DNA from 4 places in the Streptomyces sp. ATLC9 genome. Region 4 is predicted to be linked to each of the others. Evidence: riboswitches for the same ligand, from Rfam matches in the RefSeq annotation. Region 4 holds a riboswitch; each other region holds the start of a gene.
The links. Region 4 has a riboswitch for cyclic di-AMP ahead of AC2CJA_RS04705 (M23 family metallopeptidase). Riboswitches for the same ligand answer to the same signal wherever they lie in the genome.
Positions count from the first base shown of each region.

Region 1 (7,097 bases), on a different contig from region 4:
GGGCCTGTACGTGTGGCCCGGACAGGCGCGGGCGGTCGCGGTCGCGGCGGTGGTGGCGCTGGTGGCGGTGAACTACGCGGGCGTGCGGAAGACCGCCTGGCTGACCCGCGCGATCGTGACGGTCGTCCTGGCGGTGCTGGCCGCCGTCGTGGTCGTCTGCCTGACCTCCGGCGGGACGGACGCCGCCCGGCCGGTCTTCTGGCCGTCCCCGGACGGGGCGGGCTCCTCCGGGGACGTCTCGCCCGGCGGGGTGCTCCAGGCGGCGGGCCTGCTGTTCTTCGCCTTCGCCGGCTACGCGCGCATCGCCACCCTCGGCGAGGAGGTGCGCGACCCGGCCCGCACCATCCCCCGGGCGATCCCGGTGGCGCTGGGCATCACCCTGGTCGTCTACGCCGCCGTCGCGGTCGCGCTGCTCGCCGTGCTGGGCGGCGACGCGCTGGGCCGGACGACCGCCCCGCTGGCCGACGCGGTGCGTGCGGCGGGCGCACCGGAACTGGTCCCGGTGGTGCGGGCCGGAGCGGCGGTGGCGGCGCTGGGCTCGCTGCTGGCGCTGATCCTCGGCGTCTCCCGCACCACCCTGGCGATGGCCCGCGACCGCCATCTTCCGTCCGCGCTGGCCGCCGTGCACCCGCGCTTCGGCGTGCCGCACCGCGCCGAGCTGGCGGTCGGCGCGGTGGTGGCGGTGGTGGCCGCCACGGCGGACCTGCGCGGCGCGATCGGCTTCTCCTCCTTCGGGGTCCTGGCCTACTACGCGATCGCCAACGCCTCCGCCCTGACCCTGGGCCCCGGCGAGGGGCGACCGCCGCGGATCGTGCCGGTGGTGGGGCTGGCCGGGTGCGTGGTGCTGGCCTTCGCCCTGCCGCTCGCCTCGGTGGTCTCGGGGGCGGCAGTGCTGGCGGTCGGCGCGGCCTCGTACGGGGTGCGCCGCGCGCTCGCCGCACGCGGGGCTTAGCCGTCCCCGCGTCCCCGCGTCCACGTCCAGGGACCCGTGCCGTCCGGCCGGTCCTTGATCGAATCGCCGGGACGCCGGGCGTCGGGGGGATCGGAAGGGTGCGGGGCGACAGGCGGCAGGAGACGGGCGGCGGCAGGGCCCGTATCCGCGCTGTCCCCGTCATCGGCCGCCCGCCGTGGCTGCTGCCCCTCACCGGTCCGGCGGACCTGCTCGACCACCTCCTCGCGGAGGTCGACGCGCACACCGGCGGGCACCAGAGCGACGACATGGCGCTGCTGGCGGTCATGCGCGACCCGGAGGGTCCGGCACCTCCGGCCGGCGGTCACCTTCCGTAGTCGACGTGCGCCCCTCCGCATAACAACTGAGGCAACGTCAGATGGTGTGGCATGCGTCTCATGGGCCGATCCGGCGGTCGAATCGCCCGATTTGGCCCACTGGTGCCCCGATAGTCCTCCGTCAAGAAAGCCCCATGTTCCAAGAGGGGACTTGGAAACCGGAGCGCACCTCTATTAACGTTCGATAACGCAGCGCGGTCGTCACTGTCGCCAAAGAGGGCGGCACCGTGCGCCGTCGCCGAATCCCGTACGCGCAACCCCGTCAACAGCGAGGACGCGCCCAGGGAACCGGGGAACCACCAATTGGGGTGAATCGGACCCATGCGGCCCGTCCGCGTGGATCCGTAGGAGACCTTCCTGCTCCGAACCCGTCAGCTAACCCGGTAGGCGAGAAGGAAGGAAAGGAGAGCGCCTCCGTGGCGTCCAGCAGTCCGGCCCCCGAGGTCTCGTACGACCCGCACACCGCCGCTTTCGCCCCGTTCGGTCCGGAAGGCGACGGCGACCAGCCGGTGTGGAACCCGACCGAGGACTCCGTCCGCCCGGTCCGCGGCCGGCACCGCGTCGTCAAGCAGCGCAACGGCATGGCCCGCAGCGGAGCCGTCCTCGGCGTCGGTGTGATCGCCGCCGTCGGCGCGGGCGGTATGGCCACCGCCAAGGACAAGTCGCCCCTCGCCGTCTCCATGCCGGACGTCGACCTCGGCGCGGTCGCCGAGGGCATCCCCGTCGTCGGCGGTCTCGTCTCCGACAGCCACGACGGCGACTCCGCCTCCCCGGCGGAGAGCGCCGACCCCTTCGGCGGCGCCGTCACCCAGGCCGGCCTGGACACCTCCGAGGCCACCACGACCGTCGTGACGGCGGACGCCGGAGAGGCGCTGCGGGCACGCATCCTCCAGCAGGCCGACCGGCAGCAGACCGGCGCCGCCCAGGCCGCGCTCGAGGAGGCCGCCGACCAGGCAGCGGAGAGGGCGGCCGAGGAGGCCGCCGACCAGGCCGCCGAGGAGGAGGCCGAGCGCGAGCGCAAGGCCGCCGAGGAGGCGGCACGCAAGGCCGAGGCCGAGCGCCTGGCCAAGCTCGCGGCCAGCTACACCCTCCCCCTCACCTCGTACCAGCTCACCTCCACCTTCGGTCAGTCCGGCTCGATGTGGGCCAACAACCACACCGGCCTGGACTTCGCCGCTCCCACCGGCACTCCGGTCAAGGCGGTGCACAGCGGCGAGATCACCGAGGCCGGCTGGGCGGGCTCCTACGGCTACCGCATCATCCTCAGGCTCGACGACGGCACCGAGATCTGGTACTGCCACCTGTCCTCCATGACCGTCACCACCGGCAAGGTGACCACCGGCGACGTCATCGGCCGCGTCGGCTCCACCGGCAACTCCACCGGCGCGCACCTCCACCTGGAGGTCCGTCCCGGCGGCGGCGACCCGGTCGACCCGCTGACCTGGCTGCGGAGCAAGGGCCAGTCCATCTGACGACGCCTGTCCGGCCCGTCCGGCCGGCGTCGCGAAGCACTCCGCTGCCGCACGCCGGCCCCCACACCCCGGCGGCCCCGGTGACTCATCCCCCCCGACACCGGGGCCGCCGGTTCCCCTCCACCGTGTACGGCTACCGCGCAGCCCGTCCCGCCGGCTCCCCGGGGCGCGCGGCGGAGAACAGCAGCCGGTAGCGTGCCACGTCACTGCTCACCAGCCCGGGGAAGTCCCGCACCCGGTCCCACAGCGGGGACGGCCCGCCGATCCCCTCACCCGGCGCCCCCAGCGCGGCGATGTGCGCCCGCTCGCTCTCCCACTCCGCGTAGTTGATCACGTGTGTGCCGTCCGTGCTCAGGTGGAAGTGGGCCGAGATGCCGCCGGGCGGCAGGCCCCCGCCGGCGCCGTCGTCCTCGATCGCGGCGGCCACGGCGTCCACCCACGCCCGCTGCCGCGCCTCGTCGGGCCCCTCGAACTCCACCTCCACGACCACCACGCACCCCGGCTCGGGCCGCCGCCCGGCCCCTTCCCGCTCCTCGGGCCCCTCGGGCAGGCTGCGGTAGCGCCGGGTGCGCGCCAGGCGCAGCCGCTCGATCCCGGGCACCGCGTCGTCGATCTCGTCGTTGCGGTCCTGACGGTGGGTGCGTACGTACTCCTCGTACGCCTCCTCGTCCGTCCACTGGGAGTAGTGCAGCAGAGTCCGGCCGTCGGTCCCGGCGTAGACGCCGTACGACAGGATGTCCGGCGTCGGCCACTCCCGCCTGCCCCAGGTGGCGGCGATGGCGTCCGCCGCGGCCCGCTGCCGCTCGGGTGTGCCGACGTCCCAGGCGCTGATGAGGACGGCTCCGGCGTCGGGGTGGGCGGGGTCGGGGTGTACGGGCATAGCGGGCATGGGTGTGCCTCCTCGTCGGCCAGGGTGTTCCTCGCTTCGCGGAACCACGCTCACATCTCAAGTCGCCTTGAGGTCAAGGCGAACGGGTGGCCGGTCCGCGCGGTCCGGCCACCCGGTCACGGCCGGGAGGGAACGCCTCCGGTCAGGCGGGCAGCCGCTCCTCGATCGCGGCGACGACCTCCGCAGCCTCCGGCTCGGTGCGCGGACGGAACCGGGCGACGGGGGCGCCGTCCGCCGCGACGAGGAACTTCTCGAAGTTCCACTGCACGTCCCCGGCCTGCCCCTCGGCGTCGGCCAGCTCCGTCAGCTCGGCGTAGAGCGGATGCCTGCCGTCCCCGTTGACGTCGGTCTTCTCCAGCATCGGGAAGGTGACGCCGTAGGTGGCCGAGCAGAACGCGCCGATCTCCTCGGCGGTGCCGGGCTCCTGGCCCATGAACTGGTTGCACGGCACGCCGACCACGGTGAACCCGCGGTCGGCGTACTTCTTCTGCAGCCGCTCCAGGCCCTCGTACTGCGGGGTCAGCCCGCACTTGGACGCGACGTTGACGACCAGCAGCACCTTGCCCCGGTGCTCGCCGAGGGTGGTGGGCTCGCCGGTCAGGGTGCGCAGGGGGATCTCGTAGAGGCTCATGCGCCCTGTCTAGCAGAGATCGCGCCCGTACCCGCCGTGAGCCTTCACACCGCCCAGGAACGTTTCCCACGCCCCCGCCGGAAACCTCAGCACGGGCCCGCCGCCCGCCCCCTTGCTGTCCCGCACGGCCACCCTCCCCGGCCCGTACGCCGCCTCCACGCACTCGGTCCCGCTGCCGCCGCTGTGGGAGGACTTGAACCACTCGGTCCAGCCGCCTGTGGACTGCTGTCGCATCAAAGCTCCTCGCAGGCTCGTTCGATGGTGGCCGCCGACGCCGAGATGTCCAGCGCCTGCGCCCGCAGGTATTCGAACGCCAACCTATAGCGCTCCAGTTCCTCCGGCTTCTCCATGAACAGGCCGCCGCCGAGGATGTCCACGTAGACCACGTCCAGCGCGGGCGTGGGTCCGCCCAGCACCACGAAACTCCCCACCGCGGCCGCGTGCGCCCCGGCCGCGAACGGGAGGATCTGCACTGTGACGTGGGGTGACTCGGCGCACGCGAGCAGGTGCCGCAACTGCTCCCGCATGGTGTCGCGTCCGCCCACCGTCCGCCTGATCACAGCCTCGTCGACCACCGCCCAGATGTGCGGTGGCTCCTCCCGACTCAGCAACTCCTGCCGTTTCATGCGGATGTCGACCATGTGCCTCACCTCCTGCTCCGTGCAGCGCATCTCGGAGGCGCGGTGCACGGCCTCGGCGTAGGCACGGGTCTGGAGGAGTCCGGGAACGTAGACGCTCGCGTAGTGGTCCTCGCGCACGACCTCGTCCTCAAGGGTGAGCATGAGGTTCATCGACTCCGGGACGGGGTCGGCGAGCGAGCGCCACCACCCTTGGATCTTCGCTCCCTTGGCGAGTTCGACCAGCGCCTCGCGTTCCTCGTCGGTGGCGCCGTACTGGCGGCAGAGTGCATCCACGACCGGCCACCTGACCGGACCCTCCTTGGTCTCGTAGCGGCTCAGCGTCGCCTTGGAGACGCCGACGCGGGCACCCGCCTCCTCCAGTGTGAGGCCGCTGCGCTCGCGCATACGGCGGAGGGCGGCGCCCAGTTGGCGGCGTCGGGTCGTCGGTCCAGCAGCCATGGTCACGGCCTTCCTCTGTCGATCCCCCTGAGCCTGCACGGCCCGGTCGCGTGGAAACAACCACGGCGTGCGCCAGGGGCGCGCGACCGGGAGAACGCTTCCGTCAATACTCAGTGAGAGTTTCATAAAGAGAATGAAAGTGTCACTCTGAGAGAGCAACGACGGCATACCGGAAAGGTCGCAGGCATGTTGAAGAACAAGTGCGCGGTACCGCGCGGCGGGCTGACCGTTCCCCTCCTGGCACAGCCCGAGGAGCTCTCACGTCTGAGGCGGTTGACCTGCTCCTACCTGGAGCTCTGGAAGTTGGAGGCCCTCACCGACGCCGCGCAGCTCTGCGTCAGCGAACTGGTCGCGAACGTCATCCTGCACATCGGCGAAGGCACGCCGATCACACTGCGCTTCTCGGCTCGCGGGGGGCGTCTGCGCATCGAGCTGACTGACCCGGAGCCCCACCGGATCCCTGTCCTCCTCCCGGTCTCGGACGACGCGGAGTCGGGACGCGGCATGGCGCTGCTCGACGCGGTGGCCGCCGACTGGGGCGTCGCCCTCCACGCGGGCGGCAAGGCCATCTGGTGCGAGCTGGACACCGTCCCCGGCGCCCCGCAGCGCCTGCCCCAAGACCCGTGCCCAATCGGAGCCGACGTGCTCCTCAGCCTCTACGGCCGCACGGAGCCGGTATCCGGCCGTCTGGCCGACGTCGCCACCGAGGACGCGGCCGTACGACTGATCGCGGATGTCCTTCACTGGCTCCGCGCCCACGGCCACGACCCGGACACCGCACTCGACCACGCACAGACGCGCTTCGAGGCGATGGCGGCGGAGACCAGCCAGTGGAACTGACGGCCGTGGCGGTCACGCACCGCTCGCGACGGCCGTGTGCGTCCACACATCCGCCGGCAGGGGGTGGGCGAGGCGCCACACGACGCCCATCGGCCGACTGCCCTTGTGGGACACGTACTCGGCCGGACCCAGCAGCATCCATGGCCCCGGACCGCCTATGTCCGTCGTCTTGAAACGGCGCGCGAAGAGCAGGACATGAGTGCTGAGCTCCCGGTGGCGCTGGTAACGCCGCCCGGTGGGGGATGCCTCGGAGGTGGTGCTCTGGGACTCCCAGTGGAAAAGCTCCTGGCTCAGGGCGTAGTCCTTGTACCGCGTCTGCGGGGAGAAGTCCTTCTCGTCCTTCTCCAGCGTGACGAGCAGGGCGTCGGTGCGTAGGTCCTCGCACCAGCGAACCCCTTCGCGGAAGTTGACCGGCCTGAGACCGTCCAGGCCCGCCTGGCACAGGGCGGTCAGGATCTCCTCGCGGTTGTAGAAGGCGTGGACGGTCAAGGGGACGGAGGCGTGTGGGCCGTCGAGCGGGATCGGATAGTGCCCGGTGTGCTCCAGGTTGTACTCCAGGAGCTGGCGCACCTCGTCGCGGAACGCGGTCTGCCCGCGCAGGGACTCCAGCCCTTCCCCGTAGTCGTCGAAGCCTCCGCCGCCCGGCCACAGGGAGAAGAACAACATCCGGGCGTACACCTGCTCCCTCGGAGACAACGACGCGTAGCCCGGAGCATCGTCGGCGAGCAGACGGGCGTAGGCGGCCACCCGCTCGGGGTCGTCCACGTGCAGGAAGGCCGAAGCGCGCCTGAGCAGCTCGGTCTCTCCGTCCGGCGCCGCTGTGGACAGGAGTCCGGCGCGGCGCAGCAGACCGGTCCAGGAGTTCTTCCCCCGATACAGGTCCCTGGGCTCCCGTCCAC
Region 1 is NZ_JBXUOY010000012.1:19,355-26,451, reverse strand. Features, by position in the region: gene AC2CJA_RS02715 (APC family permease) at 1-952, shown strand, start outside; gene AC2CJA_RS02710 (hypothetical protein) at 1,051-1,287, shown strand; cyclic di-AMP (ydaO/yuaA leader) riboswitch at 1,555-1,692, shown strand; gene AC2CJA_RS02705 (M23 family metallopeptidase) at 1,704-2,759, shown strand; gene AC2CJA_RS02700 (antibiotic biosynthesis monooxygenase) at 2,893-3,648, opposite strand; gene AC2CJA_RS02695 (glutathione peroxidase) at 3,791-4,279, opposite strand; gene AC2CJA_RS02690 (DUF397 domain-containing protein) at 4,289-4,513, opposite strand; gene AC2CJA_RS02685 (helix-turn-helix domain-containing protein) at 4,513-5,358, opposite strand; gene AC2CJA_RS02680 (ATP-binding protein) at 5,545-6,198, shown strand; gene AC2CJA_RS02675 (DEAD/DEAH box helicase) at 6,211-7,097, opposite strand, start outside.
Region 1: another riboswitch for cyclic di-AMP. It lies ahead of AC2CJA_RS02705 (M23 family metallopeptidase); the one in region 4 lies ahead of AC2CJA_RS04705 (M23 family metallopeptidase).

Region 2 (7,097 bases), on a different contig from region 4:
GACGAGTTCGAGGTCCCCTACGAGGTCGACGTCGTCTCCGCCCACCGCATGCCGCACGAGATGATCGCCTACGGCGACGAGGCGGCCGGACGCGGGCTGAAGGCGGTCATCGCGGGTGCCGGGGGAGCGGCCCACCTGCCGGGCATGCTCGCCTCCGTCACCCCGCTGCCGGTGATCGGCGTCCCCGTGCCGCTGCGGCACCTGGACGGCATGGACTCCCTGCTGTCCATCGTCCAGATGCCCGCCGGGGTCCCGGTCGCCACGGTCTCGGTCGGCGGCGCGCGCAACGCGGGCCTGCTGGCGGTCCGCGTCCTGGCGGCCCACGACGAGGAGCTGCGCGGGCGCATGGAGCGGTTCCAGGCGGAGCTGAAGGACCAGGCGCGGGAGAAGGGCAGGCGGCTGCGGAGCAAGGTCGCCGCGGGAGGCGCGGGGTTCGGCTTCGGGGGCAGGTGAGATGGGCCACTCCGCCGAGCTGCTGGCACGGGCCAGGGCACTGCTGGAGGCATACCCCGTCGCCGACGGCCACAACGACCTGCCGTGGGCGCTGCGCGAGCAGGTCGCCTACGACCTCGACCGGCGCGACATCGCCGGTGACCAGTCGGCCCATCTGCACACCGACATCCCGCGGCTGCGCGCGGGCGGGGTGGGAGCGCAGTTCTGGTCGGTCTACGTGCGCACCGATCTGACCGGCGACGCCGCCGTCAGCGCCTGTCTGGAGCAGATCGACGTGGTGCGGCGGCTGGCCGACCGCCACCCGGCCGACCTCAGGCCCGCCTTCACCGCCGACGACATGGAGGCGGCCCGCGCCGAGGGCCGCATCGCCTCCCTGATGGGCGCCGAGGGCGGCCACTGCGTCAACAACTCCCTGGCCACACTGCGCGCCCTGTACCGGCTGGGTGTGCGTTACATGACGCTCACCCACAACGACACCGTCGACTGGGCGGATTCGGCCACCGACACCCCGCGCCACGACGGGCTGACCCGCTTCGGCGAGGAGGTCGTGCGGGAGATGAACCGGCTGGGGATGCTGGTGGACCTCTCCCATGTGGCGCCCGCCACCATGCGCGACGCCCTGCGCGTGACGACGGCGCCGGTGGTCTTCTCGCACTCCTCGGCCCGCGCGGTGTGCGACCACCCGCGCAACATCCCCGACGACGTACTGGAGCGGCTTCCGGTCAACGGCGGTGTGGCGATGGCCACATTCGTGCCGAAGTTCGTGCTGCCGGCCGCCGTCGCCTGGACCGAGGCCGCCGACGAGAACATGCGCGCCCACGGCCTTCACCCCCTGGACGGCACGGAGAGGGGCCTGGCGGTCCAACGCGCGTACGAGGAGGCCAACCCGCGTCCGGTGGCCACGGCGGCGACGGTCGCCGACCATCTGGACCACATGCGCGAGGTCGCGGGCATCGACCACATCGGCATCGGCGGCGACTTCGACGGCACGGCCTTCACCCCGTCCGACCTGAGCGATGTGTCCGGATACCCGCACCTGGTGGCGGAGTTGCTGGACCGCCGCTGGTCCGAGGCCGACCTCGCCAAGCTCACCTGGCGGAACGCGGTGCGCGTGCTGCGCGACGCGGAGGCGGTCGCCCGCCACGAGCAGACCAGGCGCGGTCCGTCCATCGCCACCATCGGACAGCTCGACGGGTAGCTCCTTGACCTCCTCGTGATTCAACTCACGAGCCGACCCTCCCCGGTGCGTCGCTCTGCGTGACGGGGAGGGTCTTCTGCGTCATGGCTCCTGGTGGTGGAGGGGTGTGACGTGGTGTCAGGGAGGGGCGTCGCCACTCTTCGGAAGGTGAATGCGGCGGACAGTGATGATCGGATGATCATTAAAGCCTTCGAAACGGGCGTCCTGTGACCCATCGGCTTGTATCGGCGGAAACGATATGCCTACCTTTCTGGTCGCGCCGTACGAATGTGCGGCGGCCCGCTGTCGAACGCCGAATCCTGTCAACGGCGGCGGGCTGGACCATCCACACCACCCGATGGCAGGAGCGGGGGACCCAAGGTAAGCCGCCGTCCCGGGCCCACAGGGCCCGTACGGGACGGCTTGGGGTGAAGCCATGCCGCGGCACGCGCCGCGGCACACATGGCCGGGCAACTCCAGCCCGAACCCGACAGCTCACCTCGCAGGCGTAGGAGAAGGAGCACACCTATGTCCGCACGCGGACGTCACCGTCGTATTCGCAACAGCCGCCTCACCCGCCTGTCGCTGGCCATCTCCGTGGGCGGCGCCGGCATGGCCCTCCCCCTGGTGGCCGCCGGCGGGGCCAGCGCCGCCTCCGTCGAAACCTGGGACAAGGTCGCCCAGTGCGAGAGCACGGGCAACTGGTCCATCAACACCGGTAACGGCTTCTACGGCGGTCTGCAGTTCACGCAGAGCACCTGGGCCGCCTTCGGCGGCACCCAGTACGCGCCGCGTGCCGACCTCGCCACCAAGGACCAGCAGATCGCCGTCGCCGAGAAGGTGCTGGCGGGACAGGGCCCGGGCGCCTGGCCCGTGTGCTCGGTCAAGGCAGGCCTGACCAAGGGCGGTCCCGCCCCGGCCGTCTCCCCCGACGGTCAGAGCAACCCGACCGAGCAGGAGGAGCAGGTCCCGTCCGCCGCTCCGAAGGCCGAGGCCAAGCCCGAGCCGAAGCAGGAGAAGAGCGAGCCCGAGGCCACGCCGCAGCGCGCGGACCGCGGTGAGCGCGCCCGGAGCGGCGCCGACAACGGCACCTCCTACGAGGTCGCCGGCGGCGACACCCTCTTCAAGATCGCCGATGCCCAGGGCGTCCAGGGCGGCTGGGAGCGCATCTACGAGGACAACCGCCAGGTCATCGGCGACAACCCGAACCTGATCTTCCCGGGCCAGGAGCTCACCCTGGGCGGTGCCGCCGCCCAGCAGAAGGCCGCGGCCAAGCCCCAGGCCGAGACCGAGAGCAAGCCCCAGGTCGAGGCCGAGGCCGAGCCGGCTGCGAAGGCCGAGGAGACCGAGCGAGCCGAGGCCGAGCGCACCGACCGCAGCGACCGCGCCGCGGTCACCGGTTACACCGCCCCGGTGAACGCCGCTCCGTCCGGCTCCTACAAGGCCTCGGGCGCGCGCTGGTCCAACGGCCACACAGGTGAGGACTTCGCCGCCGCCTCCGGCACCCCGGTTAAGGCCGTCACCAACGGCACCGTGGTCTCCGCCGGCTGGGGCGGCGCCTACGGCAACCAGATCGTCATCCGCCACGAGGACGGCCGGTACAGCCAGTACGGCCACCTGTCCTCGCTGTCGGTCAGCGCCGGCCAGTCGGTCAGCGCCGGCCAGCAGATCGGCGCCGTCGGTTCCACCGGCAACAGCACCGGCCCGCACCTGCACTTCGAGATCCGTACCGCCCCCGGCTACGGCTCGGACATCGACCCGCTGGCCTACCTGCGGGCCAACGGCGTCAGCATCTGAGGGTCCTGACCCTCGCCGGCCCGGAGCCGGTCATGAGGCGGGCGGGCAAGGAGTGTGCGGACACTCCTTGCCCGCCCGCCTCTTCTCCGTGTTTCCGCGGCGCGCCGCCGCCTCCACTCCCTCGCGGGCGGCCGGCTCAGTCGACGCAGAGGCAGAAGGGGTGCCCGGCGGGGTCGCGGTAGACGCGGAAACCGCGCTCGCCCCCGCCGCCCTGGAGCAGTTCGGCCCCCAGTTCCAGCGCCTCCCGCTCGGCCGCGTCCAACTCCTCGCGGGGCACGTGGAAGTCGAGGTGGAACTGCTGCGACCGCTCGGCGCTCGGCCACTGCGGCGGCACGTGCCCGCGCGCCTCCTGGAAGGCGAACGTCCGGCCCTTCAGGGAGCCCGATTCGAACGTCACCTCCGCCCACCGGCCCTCGCTCTCGACCTTCCCGCCCAGCAACCGTGCGTAGAAGTCCGCGAGCCTCCCCGGCTCGGGGCAGTCCAGTACGACGACGTCCCGCAGTGTGGTGATGGCCATGGTGCTCATCCCTCCTGTGTCGTGGGTCACCCCTCTGCTACCCGGCCTGTCGCCTGCTGACGACCCCGGCCGCAGGCGCGCACCACGGCCGTCCGGGGGGCTGAGCGGCCCCGGGGGCGGGGCGGACCCTACGCCGTCGGCCGGCCCAGTGCGCGGAAGGACCAGCCGGCCTTGCGCCACAGGGCCGGATCGAGGGTGTTGCGGCCGTCCAGGACGCGCTTGTGCGCCACGGCCTGGCCCAGCTCCTCCGGATCGAGCTCCCGGAACTCGCTCCACTCCGTCAGATGCAGCACGGCGTCCGCCCCGCGCACCGCCTCCGGCACGCTGTCCGCGTAGCCCAGGGTGGGGAAGACCCGCCGGGCGTTCTCCATGCCCTTGGGGTCGTAGACCGTCACCTGCCCGCCCTGCAGATGGATCTGGCCGGCGACGTTCAGCGCCGGCGAGTCCCGCACGTCGTCGGAGTCCGGCTTGAAGGTCGCCCCCAGCACCGCCACACGCTGCCCCAGGAACGCGCCGCCGACCGTCTCGCGGGCCAGCTCCACCATGTGGGAGCGGCGGCGCATGTTGATCGAGTCCACCTCGCGCAGGAACGTCAGCGCCTGGTCGGCGCCCAACTCGCCCGCCCGCGCCATGAACGCGCGGATGTCCTTGGGCAGGCAGCCGCCGCCGAAGCCGATCCCGGCGCGCAGGAACTTACCCCCGATCCGGTCGTCGTACCCGATGGCCTCCGCCAGTTTCACCACGTCGCCGCCGGCCGCCTCGCAGACCTCGGCCATGGCGTTGATGAACGAGATCTTGGTGGCCAGGAAGGAGTTCGCGGCCGTCTTCACCAGCTCCGCCGTCGGGAAGTCGGCGACGACGAAGGGCGAGCCCCCGGCCACCGGTTTCGCGTACACCTCGCGCAGCAGCTCCTCGGCGCGCGCCGAGCGTACCCCGATCACGATGCGGTCCGGGCTCAGGGTGTCCTCGACGGCGAAGCCCTCGCGCAGGAACTCCGGGTTCCACGCCAGTTCCGCCGCGTCGCCGGCCGGGGCCAGCTCGGCCAGCCGCCGTGCCAGCCGGTCCGCGCTGCCCACCGGAACCGTGGACTTGCCCACCACCAGGGCGGGCCGCGTCAGGTGCGGGGCCAGGGAGTCCACCGCGCTGTCCACATAGGACATGTCGCACGCGTACTCGCCCTGTTTCTGCGGGGTGTTCACACAGACGAAGTGGACGTCGCCGAACGCGCCCGCCTCCTCCCAGGAGGTGGTGAAGCGCAGCCGCCCGGTCGATCCCCGGACCCCGGCGACATGGCGGCGCAGCAGCTCCTCCAGGCCGGGCTCGTAGAACGGCACCCGCCCGGCGGAGAGCGTCTCGATCTTCTCCGGCAGCACGTCCAGACCCAGCACCTCGAAGCCCAGCTCGGCCATGGCCGCGGCGTGCGTCGCGCCGAGGTAACCGGTGCCGATCACGGTGATCCTGAGGGCCATGGACTGCTCCTGGGGGTGCGGGCGAAGTGCTGCCCGCGAGCATATCCGGCCGCCGCCGGCCCCGCCGAGGGCCGTGCGGGGCGGTCCGGACGCAGCGCGCGGGACCGGGTGTCGGCAAGCTCATGTATTCACAGCGGCGGCGGACCACTAGAATTGTGTTACTTAACGGTAGTTAGCAGCAGTGCACCCAGGGAGTGAGACACCGTGGCGGGATCGACCGACTTCGACCTCTACCGTCCGTCGGAGGAGCACGACATGCTCCGCGAATCGGTGCGCTCGCTCGCCGAGGCGAAGATCGCGCCCTTCGCGGCCGAGGTGGACGAGCAGGGCCGCTTCCCGCAGGAGGCCCTGGAGGCGCTGGTCGCTGGCGACCTGCACGCCATCCACGTACCCGAGTCCTACGGCGGTGCGGGCGCCGACGCGCTCGCGACCGTCATCGTGATCGAGGAGGTCGCCCGCGTCTGCGCCTCGTCCTCCCTGATCCCGGCCGTCAACAAGCTCGGCTCCCTCCCGGTGGTCCTGTCCGGTTCCGAGGAGCTGAAGAGCAAGTACCTCGCACCGCTGGCCAAGGGCGACGCGATGTTCTCCTACTGCCTCTCCGAGCCGGAGGCCGGCTCGGACGCCGCGGGCATGAGGACCCGCGCCGTGCGCGACGGGGACACCTATGTGCTCAACGGCGTCAAGCGCTGGATCACCAACGCCGGCGTCAGCGAGTACTACACCGTGATGGCCGTCACCGACCCCGAGAAGCGTTCCAGGGGCATCTCGGCCTTCGTGGTGGAGAAGGGCGACGAGGGAGTCTCCTTCGGCGCCCCGGAGAAGAAGCTCGGCATCAAGGGCTCCCCGACCCGCGAGGTCTACTTCGACAACGTCCGCATCCCCGCCGACCGCATGATCGGCGAGGAGGGCACCGGCTTCGCCACCGCGATGAGGACCCTGGACCACACCCGCATCACCATCGCGGCCCAGGCCCTCGGCATCGCCCAGGGCGCACTGGACTACGCCAAGGGCTACGTCGCCGAGCGCAAGCAGTTCGGCAAGCCGATCGGCGACTTCCAGGGCGTGCAGTTCATGCTCGCCGACATGGCGATGAAGCTGGAGGCCGCCCGCCAGCTCACCTACGCGGCCGCCGCCCGCTCCGAGCGCGTCACCCTCGGCGCCGACGGCAAGGCCGAGGACCTGACCTTCTACGGCGCCGCCGCCAAGTGCTACGCCTCCGACGCCGCCATGGAGATCACCACGGACGCCGTACAGCTGCTGGGCGGCTACGGCTACACCCGCGACTACCCGGTCGAGCGCATGATGCGCGACGCCAAGATCACCCAGATCTACGAGGGCACCAACCAGGTCCAGCGCATCGTGATGGCCCGCAACCTGCCGTAAGGCGGACCTCTCATTGATGGAAGCGGCTCCCGGGTTCGCCGGGTGCCGCTTCCATGGGCCGGAACCCCCTGGCGGCCTCCGCGCCCCCCCCCCGCCCCCCCCCCCCCCCCGGTACCATGGCACGGAACCCGATGCCGGCCTCCGCGCCACATGCTCACTCAAAGCAACAGCGTGAACACGCAGAGCGGTACCGTATCCATGGCGGCGGAATCTGAGCTGGGGAACGCGGGGGAGTGGGCATGGGAGCCAGGAAGCCGAACGAGGGTCTGCGGCGCGTTCTGACCGAGAGCCAGTGGTCGCA
Region 2 is NZ_JBXUOY010000022.1:15,713-22,809, forward strand. Features, by position in the region: gene purE (5-(carboxyamino)imidazole ribonucleotide mutase) at 1-453, shown strand, start outside; gene AC2CJA_RS04420 (dipeptidase) at 455-1,651, shown strand; cyclic di-AMP (ydaO/yuaA leader) riboswitch at 1,935-2,154, shown strand; gene AC2CJA_RS04425 (transglycosylase family protein) at 2,159-3,427, shown strand; gene AC2CJA_RS04430 (VOC family protein) at 3,564-3,944, opposite strand; gene AC2CJA_RS04435 (UDP-glucose dehydrogenase family protein) at 4,073-5,413, opposite strand; gene AC2CJA_RS04440 (acyl-CoA dehydrogenase family protein) at 5,618-6,796, shown strand; gene AC2CJA_RS04445 (NsdA family TPR-like regulatory protein) at 7,036-7,097, shown strand, end outside.
Region 2: another riboswitch for cyclic di-AMP. It lies ahead of AC2CJA_RS04425 (transglycosylase family protein); the one in region 4 lies ahead of AC2CJA_RS04705 (M23 family metallopeptidase).

Region 3 (7,097 bases), on a different contig from region 4:
CGCGGCGGGGTGGGCCGGGCCGTGAAGCGGATGCGCGCGTACCTGGCCGAGCTGATCCACCGCAAGCGCGGCGACCCGGGCGACGACCTGATCTCCGGACTGATCCGGGCGAGCGACCACGGCGAGCACCTGACGGAGAACGAGGCCGCGGCGATGGCCTTCATCCTGCTGTTCGCCGGCTTCGAGACCACCGTCAACCTCATCGGCAACGGCACCTACGCGCTGCTGCGCCACCCGGAGCAGCGGCGGCTGCTCCAGGACGCGCTGGCGGCCGGCGACGACGGGCTGCTGCGGACGGCGGTGGAGGAACTGCTGCGCTACGACGGGCCGGTGGAGCTGGCGACCTGGCGGTTCGCCACCGAGCCGCTGGAGATCGGCGGGCAGCGCATCGGCGCCGGCGACCCGGTGCTGGTGGTGCTGGCCGCCGCCGACCGCGACCCGGCGCGGTTCGCGGACCCGGACGCCCTGGACCTCACGCGCGGTGACAATCCTCACCTCGGATACGGCCACGGCATCCACTACTGTCTGGGCGCGCCGCTGGCACGACTGGAGGGGCGGATCGCGCTGACGGCCCTGCTGGGACGCCTCCCCGACCTGCGGCTCGCGGCGGAATCCGCCGATCTGCGCTGGCGGGGCGGCCTCATCATGCGGGGACTGCGTGAGCTGCCGGTGGAGTTCGAGCCGGTGCGCGGGTGACGCACGGTCATGTGCGTGATCCGTGCGTGATCTACGGGACACTGACTTGTGATGATCAGCCCGGTGACGCTACGTTCAACCGTCAACCGCTCAACCTTGCCGGCTGTCCACGCACGAGAGGTTCCACACATGCTTTCCGGGAACGGTAGACACCGCCGCCCCCGCCAGGCTCCCGCCGTCTTCGTCACGGCCGGAGTGACCGGCGCGGGATTCGCCATCCCGCTGCTCGGGGCGGCGGGCGCCCAGGCGGCAGACCTCGACACCTGGGACCGGGTCGCGCAGTGCGAGAGCGGCGGCCTGTGGAGCGCCGACACCGGCAACGGCTACTACGGCGGGCTCCAGCTCACCCAGGAGATCTGGGAGCGGTACGGCGGTACGGCGTACGCCGAGCGACCCGACCTCGCCAGCCGCAGCCAGCAGGTCGCGGTGGCCGAGAAGATCCTCGCCGACCGGGGGCCGGAGGCCTGGCCCTCCTGCGGCGTCAACGCCGGGCTGCGCCACGACACCACCGGCGAGGCCCCGGCCATCGACCCGGACAACCTCCTGCCGGAGGAGGACACGCGGGACGGCGGGGGCGGCGGAGGTCTCCTGGACGGCACCGCGCCGGGCGGCGGCGCGGCGGAGGAGGACTCCCCGGCCGAGGACGGCGGCGGCGCGAAGGACGGCGCCCAGGGCGAGCGGAAGGCGCCGGAGGGCGACGGCGCCGGGGACGGTACGGAGGCCGGCGGGGCGGACGACGCCGCGGAGGGCGGCTCCCGCGCCGGCCCGGGAGAGGGTACCGGAAAGCACCGCGGCGAGCGCGATCCGCGCGAACTGGAGCCGGATCGCGGGGCGGACGGCGCGGAAGACCGGGAGGCCGTGGGCGAGGAGCGCTCCGGGGAGGCCGCCGACCGCTCCGCCCGTGCCGAGCGTCCCGCGCTGGCGGGCACCGTGAGCGGCCTGGGCGCCCGTGCGGCGGACGAGGGCCATCTCGTGCGCCCGGGGGAGTCGCTCGTGGCGATCGCCCAGGAGCACGGCGTCCCGGGCGGCTGGAGCGGCCTGTACGAGAACAACAAGGACGTCGTGGGCGAGGATCCGGACCTGATCCTGCCCGGACAGGAGCTCACCCTCGGGTGAGTGCGGACGGCCCTGCGGCGTGACCCTCCCGGGCGATTGCGGCGTGTCGTTCCTGTCCGGCCTAACGCTCCTCAGCTGACCTGCGGGTTCCGGCCGTGCGAGCGTCAGAAAGGGTGAATCACCAGTTTCTGACATGCTTTGAGACATATGTCCCCATGTGCTTACCGTCGTCTCGCTCGCACCGCGAGTGCCACCGACCGCAGCGCCGAATCCTGCCGGCGGCCGGTGGGCAGTCGTCGCGTCAGCGCCGAGGGCAGGAGCGGGGGAACCAGGTAGGCGCCGCCCCGGGCCGCACGGTCCGGAGCGGCTTGGGGTGAAGTCGTCCGGGGCTCCGCGCCCCGGACGGCCGGGCTTGCTCACTGCCCGAACCCGACAGCTCACCTCGCAGGCGTCGGTGAGACAAGGAACGTCCATGCTGTTCACCGGCAAAGGGCACGACAGCCGCACCGCCAGGGCCGTTCGCGCGGCCGCGCTGACGGGCGCCGCGGGCGCCGCCATCGCCGTCCCGGTGGCGGGCGCGCCGGACGCCTCGGCCGCGTCCGTCGACACCTGGGAGCGGGTGGCCCAGTGCGAATCCGGCGGCGACTGGTCCATCAACACCGGCAACGGCTACTACGGCGGGCTGCAGTTCGCCCAGTCCAGCTGGGAGGCCGCCGGCGGCACCCGGTACGCGCCGCGCGCGGACCTGGCCACCAGGGAGCAGCAGATCGCCGTGGCCGAGCGGCTGCTGGCCATGCAGGGCCCGCGTGCCTGGGCCTGCGCCGCGAAGGGCGGCCTCACCTCGGGCGGACCCGCGGCCGAGGTGGACCCGGACGGCGGCCGCTCCGCCGGCTCCGGCTCCGGCTCCGGGCAGGCGTACTCCGACTCGCAGAGGCGGTCTCAGGAACAGTTCCAGGAGCAGTCCCGGCCGCAGGGCGCCCCCGAGCGGGCGGACGGCCACCGGAGCGACGCCGGGTCCGGCTACACGGTCAAGTCCGGCGACACGCTGCGCGCCATCGCCGCCGCCCACGGCACCACCTGGCAGCAGGTCTACCAGGACAACCTCGACGTCGTCGGCGACGACCCCAACCTGATCTTCCCCGGCCAGCAGCTCCGGGTCTGATCCCCTGCTGTGCCCGCCCCGGCGCCATGCCCGTCACCCGGCGGCGCCGTCCCGGTGCGGTGTGTCACCTCCTTTCGCGGAGGGCGCGCCGCACCGGGTTTATTCAATTTGGAAACAAAACGCTCCCGCCCCTTCTGAGCTGCGATTTCACCCACCGTTCCGCCGTATGGCACGGGCTGTCGGCGAGGTGGCGTGCGCGGGCCGGATAGGCTCAGGGCACTGAGACCCGACACACACGCCCGACACACACGAAGGAGACCCTCGTGCCGTCCATCGACGTCGTAGTGGCCCGCGAGATCCTCGACTCGCGAGGCAACCCCACGGTCGAGGTCGAGGTCGGCCTCGACGACGGCAGCACCGGCCGTGCAGCCGTTCCGTCCGGCGCCTCCACGGGCGCCTTCGAGGCACTGGAGCTGCGCGACGGGGACAAGGGCCGCTACGGCGGCAAGGGCGTCGAGAAGGCCGTCCTCGCCGTCATCGAGCAGATCGGCCCGGAGCTGGTCGGCTACGACGCCACCGAGCAGCGCCTGATCGACCAGGCGATGTTCGACCTGGACGCCACCCCGGACAAGTCCTCCCTCGGCGCCAACGCCATCCTCGGCGTCTCGCTGGCCGTCGCCCACGCCGCCTCCGAGGCGTCCGACCTGCCGCTGTTCCGCTACCTCGGCGGACCGAACGCGCACCTGCTGCCGGTGCCGATGATGAACATCCTCAACGGCGGCTCGCACGCCGACTCCAACGTGGACATCCAGGAGTTCATGATCGCGCCGATCGGCGCCGAGTCCTTCTCCGAGGCCTTGCGCTGGGGTACCGAGGTCTACCACACCCTCAAGAAGGTGCTGAAGGAGCGCGGCCTGTCCACCGGTCTGGGCGACGAGGGCGGCTTCGCCCCGAACCTCGGCTCCAACCGCGAGGCGCTCGACCTCATCCTGGAGGCGGTCAGGCAGGCCGGCTACACCCCCGGCCAGGACATCGCCCTCGCACTGGACGTCGCCGCCTCCGAGTTCCACAAGGACGGCCGCTACGCCTTCGAGGGCCAGGAGCGCACCGCCGCCCAGATGACCGACTACTACGCCGAGCTGGTCGAGGCGTACCCGCTGGTCTCCATCGAGGACCCGCTGTTCGAGGACGACTGGGACGGCTGGAAGACCATCACCGAGCGCCTGGGCGACAAGGTCCAGCTCGTCGGTGACGACCTGTTCGTCACCAACCCCGAGCGCCTGGCCCGCGGTATCGAGGAGGGCGCCGCCAACGCCCTGCTGGTCAAGGTCAACCAGATCGGCTCCCTGACCGAGACGCTGGACGCCGTCGAACTGGCCCAGCGCAACGGCTTCAAGTGCATGATGTCCCACCGCTCCGGCGAGACCGAGGACGTCACCATCGCCGACCTGGCCGTCGCCACCAACTGCGGTCAGATCAAGACCGGCGCCCCGGCCCGCTCCGAGCGCGTCGCCAAGTACAACCAGCTGCTGCGCATCGAGGAGATCCTCGACGACGCCGCCGTGTACGCCGGGCGCTCGGCGTTCCCGCGGTTCCGCTCCGCGGACCGGTAAGCACAGCCGCTCCGCGGACCGGTAAGCACAGCCGCCGGAGCGGCCCCGCCGTCACCGCGTCCCCGTCCCCGTCCCGTACGGTGGCGGGGACGCGGCGGCATACGGCGACACGGCACGGCGACAGGACACGGCGACAACAGGCAGCAGGGGAGGCCAGGTGGCCGCGGAACGGGACAGGTTCTCCACCGCGACCAGGCTCAGGGCACTGGGCACACAGGCGGCCGAGCGCGTCTACCGCGCCCAGAACCGCCGGATGCGCGCCCCCCGCCGCAGCCGGCTGACCGGCCGCGCCGCACTGCTCGTCCTGGTCCTGTGCTCGCTCGTCGTCGCCCTGGCCTACCCCATGCGGCAGTACGTGTCGCAGCGTGCGGAGATCGAGGAGCAGCGGCGTCTGGTCGAGGAGCTGCGCGGCCGGGTCGAGGACAAGCGCGACCTGAAGGTCCGCTGGAAGGACCCGGCCTACGTCGAGCGGATGATCCGCGAGCACCTGCTCTACGTGCGCCCCGGCGAGACCGGTTACATCCTCTCGGGCGGCACCGCCGACCGTACCGGCGAGAGCGCCTCCCGCTCCCGCCGCGGCGCCGGGCCCGGTCCCACCGAGCAGGTCTGGTTCCGGCACCTGTGGGACGGCCTGGACGCGGCGGACGCCTCCGGCGCCGCGGGGCAGCGCCCCTGACGTGGACCGGCCGCGGACCGGACGTGCTCCTTCCGCTCCCTGGGCCCGACCGCTTCGCCGGGCCCCGCGTCCGGCCCCGGTGCCCCTGAGGCATCCTGGCCGTATGGAAACGCCCCCGCCCCGTACCGGGCCCACCGCGCCGACCGAAGCCGACGTCGAGGCATTCCAGCAGCAGCTCGGCCGCCCGCCGCGCGGTCTGCGCGCCATCGCGCACCGCTGCCCCTGCGGGCAGCCCGACGTGGTGGAGACCGCGCCGCGGCTGGAGGACGGCACGCCCTTCCCGACCACGTACTACCTCACCTGTCCGCGCGCGGCCTCCGCGATCGGCACGCTGGAGGCCGAGGGCGTGATGAAGGAGATGACCGAGCGGCTGCGCACCGACCCGGAGCTGGCCGCCGCGTACCGCCGGGCGCACGAGGACTACATCGCCCGCCGCGACGCCATCGAGGTGCTGGAGGGCTTTCCCAGCGCGGGCGGGATGCCCGACCGGGTCAAGTGCCTGCACGTCCTGGTCGCCCACTCGCTGGCCGCGGGCCCGGGCGTCAACCCGCTGGGCGACGAGGCGATCACCATGCTCCCGGAGTGGTGGCGCAAGGGGCCGTGCGTGAGCGCGGCCGGGGACGGCCGGGACGGCGGGGAGGAAGCACGGTGACGGGGACGACGGACGGCACGGCGGCCGGCCGGACGGTCAGGGTCGCCGCCATCGACTGCGGCACCAACTCCATCCGCCTGCTCGTCGCCGACATCGACCCGGCCACCGGCGAGCTGACCGACCTCGACCGCCGGATGACCATCGTCCGCCTCGGTCAGGGCGTGGACCGGACCGGGCGACTGGCCCCCGAGGCGCTGGAGCGCACCTTCGCGGCCTGCCGCGAGTACGCCGAGGTGATCCGCGGGCACGGCGTCACCCCCGGGCGCACCCGCTTCGTCGCCACCTCCGCCTCGCGCGACGCGGAGAACCGGGACGACTTCGTGCGCGGCGTCGTGGACATCCTGGGCGTCGAACCCGAGGTGATCACCGGCGACCAGGAGGCAGCCCTCTCCTTCACCGGCGCCACCAGGGAGCTGGCGGGCGCGGAGCACCTGGAGGGGCCGTACCTGGTGGTGGACATCGGCGGCGGTTCCACGGAGTTCGTGGTGGGGGACGACGGGGTGCGGGCGGCCCGCAGCGTGGACATCGGGTGCGTCCGGCTGACCGAGCGCCATCTGCTGCGTGACGGCACGATCACCGACCCTCCCGCAAAGGCGCAGATCGCCGCGGTGAGGGCGGACGCCGAGGCCGCGCTGGACCTGGTGGAGAAGACGGTCCCGCTGGCCGAGGCCCGGACGCTGGTGGGGCTGGCCGGTTCGGTCACCACCGTCGCCGCCGTCGCGCTGGGGCTGTCCGAGTACGACCCGTCCGCCATCCACCACTCCCGGATCGGCGCGGAGAAGGTCGCGGAGGTCACCGCGCGCCTGCTGGCCGCCACCCACGACGAGCGCGCCGCCATCCCCGTGATGCACCCGGGCCGGGTGGACGTGATCGGCGCGGGCGCCCTGGTCCTCCAGACGATCATGGAGCGCACCGGGGCCCGGGAGGTCGTGGTCAGCGAACACGACATCCTCGACGGCATCGCCCACTCCCGCGCCGCGCGCTGACCCGGCGCCTGGCCCACGGCGCCCCGGCGGTGCCGGCCGCTCCCGTGCGTCCTCGCGAAGGCGTGGTCGGGGCGCGGCGGAAGACCCCGCCGGGAAAGTTCGTGAAGTTCTTCACAAGGAAAAGCGCGCCGACGGGCGATGTTACCTGCCGGTAGCGGCAGTTTGGGGTCTTCGCGGCTCGGGAGAGGTGGTTCCGGTGATGCCGGAGGAGCGGGCCCCTCTGTCGCGGCGACCGTGTCGACCGGCTCTCCCGGAGAGCGACTACGCAGCTCACGGCAGGTGTTGAACGTGCCGTGAGGTGCGCCGGTTCCCGGTC
Region 3 is NZ_JBXUOY010000134.1:1,567-8,663, reverse strand. Features, by position in the region: gene AC2CJA_RS15355 (cytochrome P450 family protein) at 1-696, shown strand, start outside; gene AC2CJA_RS15350 (transglycosylase family protein) at 826-1,812, shown strand; cyclic di-AMP (ydaO/yuaA leader) riboswitch at 2,048-2,218, shown strand; gene AC2CJA_RS15345 (LysM peptidoglycan-binding domain-containing protein) at 2,225-2,914, shown strand; gene eno (phosphopyruvate hydratase) at 3,178-4,467, shown strand; gene AC2CJA_RS15335 (FtsB family cell division protein) at 4,625-5,143, shown strand; gene AC2CJA_RS15330 (DUF501 domain-containing protein) at 5,247-5,795, shown strand; gene AC2CJA_RS15325 (Ppx/GppA phosphatase family protein) at 5,792-6,781, shown strand.
Region 3: another riboswitch for cyclic di-AMP. It lies ahead of AC2CJA_RS15345 (LysM peptidoglycan-binding domain-containing protein); the one in region 4 lies ahead of AC2CJA_RS04705 (M23 family metallopeptidase).

Region 4 (7,097 bases):
CGTGCTTCTCACCGGTACTTTCCGGCGGCCTTCACGCGCGGCCAGCGGCCGTTGCTCGCGGCGTACCGCGACGGAGCGCTCCACGTGCTCGCTCGCCAGGGCGCGCGCCCGTTCCGCGTCGCCGCGCGCGACGGCGTCCACGACGGCGCCGCGCTCACGCCACACGGTGACCGCGCGCAGCGGCGGTTCCACGGCGTACACCCAGGTGATCTTGCGGCGCAGCTGTGTGAGCAGCGAGGCCAGACTGGGACTGCCAGACGCCCGGGCCAGCGTCTCGTGGTACCAGTCCTCCAGAGGCCTCAGATCGGACAGCCTGCCGCTCTCCGCGCGCTGCAGGCCCAGGCGGACCAGCCCGCGCAGGACCCTCAGCTGCGCCTCGGTGCGCCGCCGGGCGGCCCGCGCGGCGCCCAGCGGCTCCAGCAGGGCGCGGATGTCGAGCAGGTCGGCGGCCTCCTGCTCGGTGGGCCGGGCGACGCAGGCTCCCGCGTGGCGGCGGGAGGTGACAAAGCCCTCCGCCTCCAGCGTCCGCAGAGCCTCGCGCACCGGGACGCGCGAGACGCCGTAGCGCCTGGCGAGAAGCTCCTCGGCGAGCCGGGACCCGGGCGGGAAAACCCCGGAGACGATGTCGTCACGGACCGCGCTGCACACCATGTGCGCGGAAATGCGCATGGGCCGACCTCCGCCGCCGTCTCCATTTTCCAGAAGTACCGCAGAGTCGAACTGTATTCCACCGCCACGCGTTTTCCGATGCCCACCGGGAAACAGGCGTGAAAACATCCGCCGCGCGACCTCGCGGGTCGCGCGGCGGATGTCGGTGCGTGATCGGCGTGACTGCCCGGCGCCCCGCGGGCGGGGCCGGTCAGACCTCTCAGACGTCGACGCCCTTGCCGGCCAGGTAGGTGATCGGGTTGAAGTCCGAGCCGTAGTGGGCGCCGTTGCGGGCCTCGAAGTGCAGGTGCGGGCCGGTGCTGTTGCCGGTGGAGCCGACCGCGCCGATCCGCTGGCCGCCGCCGACCTTCTGGCCTGCCGAGACCTTCGTGGCGGACAGGTGGGCGTACTGGGTGTACTTGCCGTCGTCGTGGCGGATGACGACCTGGTTGCCGTACGCGCCGCCCCAGCCCACCGTCACCACGGTCCCCGGACCGACGGACCGCACCGGGGTGCCGGTTGCGGCGGGGAAGTCGATGCCGCTGTGCTTGCCGGAGGACCAGGAGGCGCCGGCCTGCTTGTAGGTGGTGGTGGTGTCCACGCCCGCGACCGGGTCGACGTAGCCGGTGGCCGAACGGCGCCCGGCGGAGCGGTCGGCACGCTCGTTCGCGCGCTTCTCGGCGTCGGCCTCGCGCTTCTCGGCGGCCTTCGCGGCCCTTTCCTCGGCAGCCTTCTCGGCAGCGGCCTCGCGCTTCTCGGCGGCCTTCTCGGCGGCGGCCTTCTCGGCGGCGTCGGCGACACGCTGCTGGGCCTGGGCCTGGGCCCTGACGTCGTCGGCGATCGTGTCACCGACGGCCATGGCCTGGACGAAGCCCAGGGCGTAGGTCCCCGAGCCCTCGTCCGGAGCCGCGATCGCGGGGGTGGCGGCGGCGCCGACCACGCCGGTGACGGTCAGGGCGGCGGCTCCGGCCAGACCCACGCGGGTACGCATGGAGCGGCTGGAGAGGTGGTGCTTCTCGGTGAGGCTCTCGGTGAGCCCGGTGAGCTTTCCGGTCAGCTTCTCGGCGAGCTGCGCGGTGGCACGGGTGAACGCCATGGGTGGCGTGCTCCTTTCCTTCCTTCTCGCCTACCGGGTTAGCTGTCGGGTTCGGAGCAGGAAGGTCTCCTACGGGCGCACGGCCCGATTCACCCCAGGTGCCTCGGAAGAGGACCACTCCCGCGTGTGAAGGGCGGGAGGGTGGGTCCCCGGCTCCCCCGCTCGGGGGACTCGGCGATCACTGCCGTCGGCCGCGGTCGCGGTCACTTCTGACGGCCGGCGAGATCGACGCTAAACGGACAAAATTGAGTGAGCAAGCAAGAAGCACCTTTTGTAGGCCATGCCACACGGAGCGCCCACCGGAACGGCCCAAAGTCGGACACACGGAAGGCCCTTGGTGTGGCAACCCCACCAAGGGCCTTCCGCTGCCGGCCGCCGCAGGGCGGCCGGGGGTCACTGGTCCGTGACGACCGTCACCTCCCCGATGCCCAGGTCCCGCACCGTGTCGGCGATCTGTGACGCGTCTCCCACCAGCACCGTCACCAGACGGTCCGCGGGGAAGGCCGCCACGGCCGCCGCCGTCGCCTCCACCGTGCCGGTCCCGGCGAGGCGGGCGTACAGCTTCGCCTGGTAGTCGTCGGGAAGGTGCTGCTCCACCTGGTCGGCGAGGGTGCCGGCCACGGCCGCCGACGTCTCGTAGCGCAGCGGGGCCACCCCCACCAGGTTCTGCACGGCCGTGTCACGCTCGGCGTCGGTGAGACCCTCCTCCGCCAGGGTGCGCAGCACGCGCCACAGATCCTCCAGTGCGGGACCCGTCACATCGGTGGCCACCGAGCCGTTGACCGCCAGCATCGAGGCACCGGTGCCCTCGGGGGAGGAGCGCAGCACCTGGGCGAAGGCCCGCACGCCGTAGGTGTAGCCCTTCTCCTCGCGCAGCACCCGGTCCAGGCGGGAGGTGAGCGTGCCGCCCAGGCAGTACGTACCGAGCACCTGGGCGGGCCAGACCCGGTCGTGCCGGTCGGGGCCGATCCGGCCGATGAGCAGCTGGGTCTGCACCGCTCCCGGCCGGTCCACGACGACCACCCGGCCGGTGTCGTCCGCGGTGATCGGCGGGACCGGCCGGGGCCCGGCGGCCGCGCCCTTCCAGTCGCCGAGGGTCTCGGCCAGCGCCTTGTCCAGGTCCACTCCGGTGAAATCGCCCACCACCACGGCCGTGGCCGTCGAGGGCCTCACATGCTCCGCGTAGAAGGCGCGCACCGCCTCGGCGTCGATGTTCCTGATGGTCTCCTCGGCTCCCTGGCGGGGGCGCGAGAGCCGGGAGTCGGCCGGGAACAGCTCCTTCGACAGCGCGATGGCCGCCCGGCGGGCGGGATTGGCCAGCTCGTGCGGGATCTCGTCCAGGCGGTTGCGCACCAGCCTCTCGACCTCGCCCCCGGGGAAGGCGGGGGCGCGCAGCGCGTCGGCGAGCAGGCCCAGCGCCCTGGTCAGGCGGGAGGCCGGGACCTCCAGGGAGACCCGTACGCCGGGGTGGTCGGCGTGCGCGTCCAGCGTGGCGCCGCACCGCTCCAGCTCGGCGGCGAACTCCTCGGCGCTGTGCCGGTCGGTGCCCTCGCTCAGCGCCCGTGCCATGATCCCGGCCACGCCCTCCCGGTCGCGGGGCTCGGCCTCCAGCGGCGCGACGAGGTTGACCTCGACGGCCACGACCTTCTGGCCGGGACGGTGGCAGCGCAGCACGGTCAGCCCGTTGGGCAGCTCGCCGCGCTCGGGGGCGGGGAACGCCCACGGCCTGGGCTCGCCGCCACGGGGCTGGGGGTGGAACTCCATCGACATTCCGTTCTGGGCCGTGGCGTCGCTCACTGGGCGGCCTCCTGGTCGTGGGTGTCGGCGGCGGTACCGGTCCCGGAGACGGTGGCGCCCTCGGAGACGTCGGCCGCGGTGTCGGGGGCGGTTGCCTGGGTGGGCTCGTAGATCAGTACCGCGCGGTTGTCGGGGCGCAGCCGGGCCGCGGCCACCTCGCGCACCTCGTCGGCGGTGACCTGGAGCACGCGCTCCACCGCCGTCAGGGCGAGCTGGGGGTCGCCGAACAGCACCGCGTAGCGGCACAGCTCGTCGGCGCGGCCGCCGACCGTGGCCAGCCGGTCCAGCCACTCGCGCTCCAGCAGCGCCTGGGCGCGCTCCATCTCCGCCGGGGTCGGCCCCTCCTCGGCGAAGCGGGCCAGCTCCTCGTCGACCGCCCGCTCGATGTCGGCGATCTCGGCGTCACCGGAGGCCTTCACGTCCAGCCACCCCATCGAGGGCGCCCCCGCCAGCCGCAGCATGCCGAAGCCGGCGGTGACGGCGGTGCGGTCGCGGCGGACCAGACGGGTCTGCAGGCGGGAGGACTCGCCGCCGCCGAGCACCGTCAGCGCCAGGTCGGCGGCGTCCGCCTCGCGGGTGCCGTCGTGCGGCAGCCGGTAGGCGGCCATCATCGCCCGGGACGGCACCTCCTCGCGGAGGACCTGCTTGACCTCCTCGCCGATGACCTCCGGCAGGGAGCCGTCGCGCGGCGGACGCTTGCCCTCGTGGGAGGGGATGGAGCCGAAGTACTTCTCGGCCCAGGCGAGGGTGCGCTCCGGGTCGATGTCACCGACGACCGCCAGCACGGCGTTGTTCGGCGCGTAGTAGGTGCGGAAGAAGTCCCGCGCGTCCTCCAGCGAGGCGGCGTCCAGATCCGCCATGGAGCCGATCGGGGTGTGGTGGTAGGGATGGCCCTCCGGGTAGACCATCGCCGTCAGCCTCTCGAACGCCGTGCCGTAGGGCACGTTGTCGTACCGCTGGCGGCGCTCGTTCTTCACCACGTCGCGCTGGTTCTCCATGGACTCCTCGTCCAGGGCGGCCAGCAGCGACCCCATGCGGTCGGCCTCCAGCCACAGCGCCAGCTCCAGCTGGTGGGCGGGCATCGTCTCGAAGTAGTTGGTGCGCTCGAAGCTGGTGGTGCCGTTGAGCGACCCGCCCGCCCCCTGCACCAGTTCGAAATGACCGTTCCCCTTCACCTGTGCCGATCCCTGGAACATCAGGTGCTCGAAGAGGTGCGCCAGACCCGTGCGCCCGACGACCTCGTGGCGCGATCCGACGTCGTACCAGAGGCAGACCGCGGCGACCGGGGTCTGGTGGTCCTCGGAGAGCACCACGCGCAGGCCGTTGGCCAGCCGGTGCTCGGTCGCCGTCAGGCCGCCGGCGGTGGGCGGAGGGGAGGCCGTGTGAGCCATGGGCAGGGAGTCCCTTCGATCGCGATCGCGGACCGCGTTCTCACAACGCGTGTGTGGTCACTGTATGCAAGCGGCCGGACAAAGCGCGAAGTTCCCGTACGGTTCGGGGCGGGGACCGGACTGTCGGTGCCGAGGTCCACAATGGTGCCCGTCCGTCCCTGCCCCGCACGGGACACAGTCCGCCACCCCGCACGGGACACAGTCCGCAGTACGCAAGAAGGAGTCGCAGCCGCGATGGCCCGCCGCAGCACGAAGACCCCGCCGCCCGGGGGAGAGTTCGAGGAGCGTGTCCTCGACATCGACGTCGTCGACGAGATGCAGGGCTCCTTCCTGGAGTACGCCTACTCGGTCATCTACTCGCGCGCCCTGCCCGACGCACGCGACGGGCTCAAGCCGGTCCACCGGCGGATCCTCTACCAGATGCACGAGATGGGGCTGCGGCCGGAACGCGGCTACGTCAAGTGCGCGCGCGTGGTCGGCGAGGTGATGGGCAAACTCCACCCGCACGGCGACAGCGCCATCTACGACGCCCTGGTGCGTCTGGCCCAGTCCTTCTCCATGCGGCTGCCGCTGGTGGACGGACACGGCAACTTCGGCTCGCTGGGCAACGACGACCCGCCCGCCGCCATGCGGTACACCGAGTGCCGCTCCGCCCCGGCGGCCGGGCTGATGGTCGAGTCGATCGACGAGGACACCGTCGACTTCACGCCCAACTACGACGGCAGCGAGTCCGAGCCGGCCGTACTGCCCTCGGCCTATCCGAACCTGCTGGTCAACGGCGCCTCCGGCATCGCGGTCGGGATGGCCACCAACATGCCCCCGCACAACCTGGGCGAGGTGATCGCCGCCGCCCGGCACCTGATCAAGCACCCGGGCGCGGACCTGGAGACGCTGATGCGTTTCGTGCCGGGCCCGGATCTGCCCACCGGCGGCCGGATCGTCGGGCTGCAGGGCATCAGGGACGCCTACGCCAAGGGGCGCGGCACCTTCAAGATCCGCGCCACGGTCTCCGTGGAGGACGTGACCGCGCGGCGCAAGGGCCTGGTCGTCACCGAGCTGCCCTTCAACGTCGGCCCGGAGAAGGTCATCTCCAAGATCAAGGACCTGGTCAACGGCAAGAAGGTCCAGGGCATCGCCGACGTCAAGGACCTCACCGACCGCGAGCACGGGCTGCGGCTGGTCATCGAGATCAAGAACGGCTTCAATCCCGAGGCCGTGCTGGAGCAGCTCTACAAGCTGACGCCGATGGAGGAGTCCTTCGGCATCAACAACGTGGCCCTGGTCGACGGCCAGCCGCTGACGCTGGGCCTGAAGGAGCTGCTGGAGGTCTACGTCGACCACCGTTTCACCGTGGTGCGGCGGCGCAGCGAGTTCCGGCGCGGCAAGCGGCGCGACCGGCTGCACCTGGTCGAGGGCCTGCTGGTGGCACTGGCCGACATCGACGAGGTCATCCGGATCATCCGCTCCAGCGAGAACGCCGCGCAGGCCAAGGAGTCGCTGATCGACCGGTTCGGCCTGTCCGAGGTGCAGACGCAGTACATCCTCGACACCCCGCTGCGCAGGCTGACGAAGTTCGACCGCGTCGAGCTGGAGTCCGAGCGCGACCGGCTGAACGCCGAGATCGAGGAGCTGACCCGCACCCTGGAGTCCGACGCGGAGCTGCGCAAGCTGGTCTCCTCGGAGCTGTCCGCGGTCGCCAGGAAATACGGCACTCCGCGCCGCACCGAGCTGCTGTCCTCGGCGGACGCTCCGGCGGCGGCCGTGCCGCTCCAGGTGGCGGACGACCCGTGCCGGGTGCTGCTGTCCTCCACCGGTCTGCTGGCCCGCACCGCGGGCGGGGAGCCGGTCCTCGACTCCTCCGTCAAACGCCGCAAGCACGACGTGGTGGTGTCGGCCGTTCCCGCGACGGCCCGGGGCGAAGTGGGGGCGGTGACCTCCGCGGGACGACTGCTGCGGATCTCGGTCATCGACCTGCCGCAGCTTCCGGAGAACTCCGCGCCGAACCTGGCGGGCGGCGCCCGGTTCACGGAATTCCTCTCCCTGAGGGAGGGCGAGGAGCTGGTGTGCCTCACCACCCTGGACGAGTCCTCACCGGGGCTGGCGCTGGGCACGGAGCAGGGCGTGGTCAAACGGGTGGTGCCCGACTACCCGTCCAGCAAGGGCGA
Region 4 is NZ_JBXUOY010000024.1:6,567-13,663, reverse strand. Features, by position in the region: gene AC2CJA_RS04710 (GntR family transcriptional regulator) at 1-669, opposite strand, end outside; gene AC2CJA_RS04705 (M23 family metallopeptidase) at 869-1,744, opposite strand; cyclic di-AMP (ydaO/yuaA leader) riboswitch at 1,758-1,931, opposite strand; gene AC2CJA_RS04700 (M16 family metallopeptidase) at 2,138-3,514, opposite strand; gene AC2CJA_RS04695 (M16 family metallopeptidase) at 3,538-4,932, opposite strand; gene AC2CJA_RS04690 (DNA gyrase/topoisomerase IV subunit A) at 5,167-7,097, shown strand, end outside.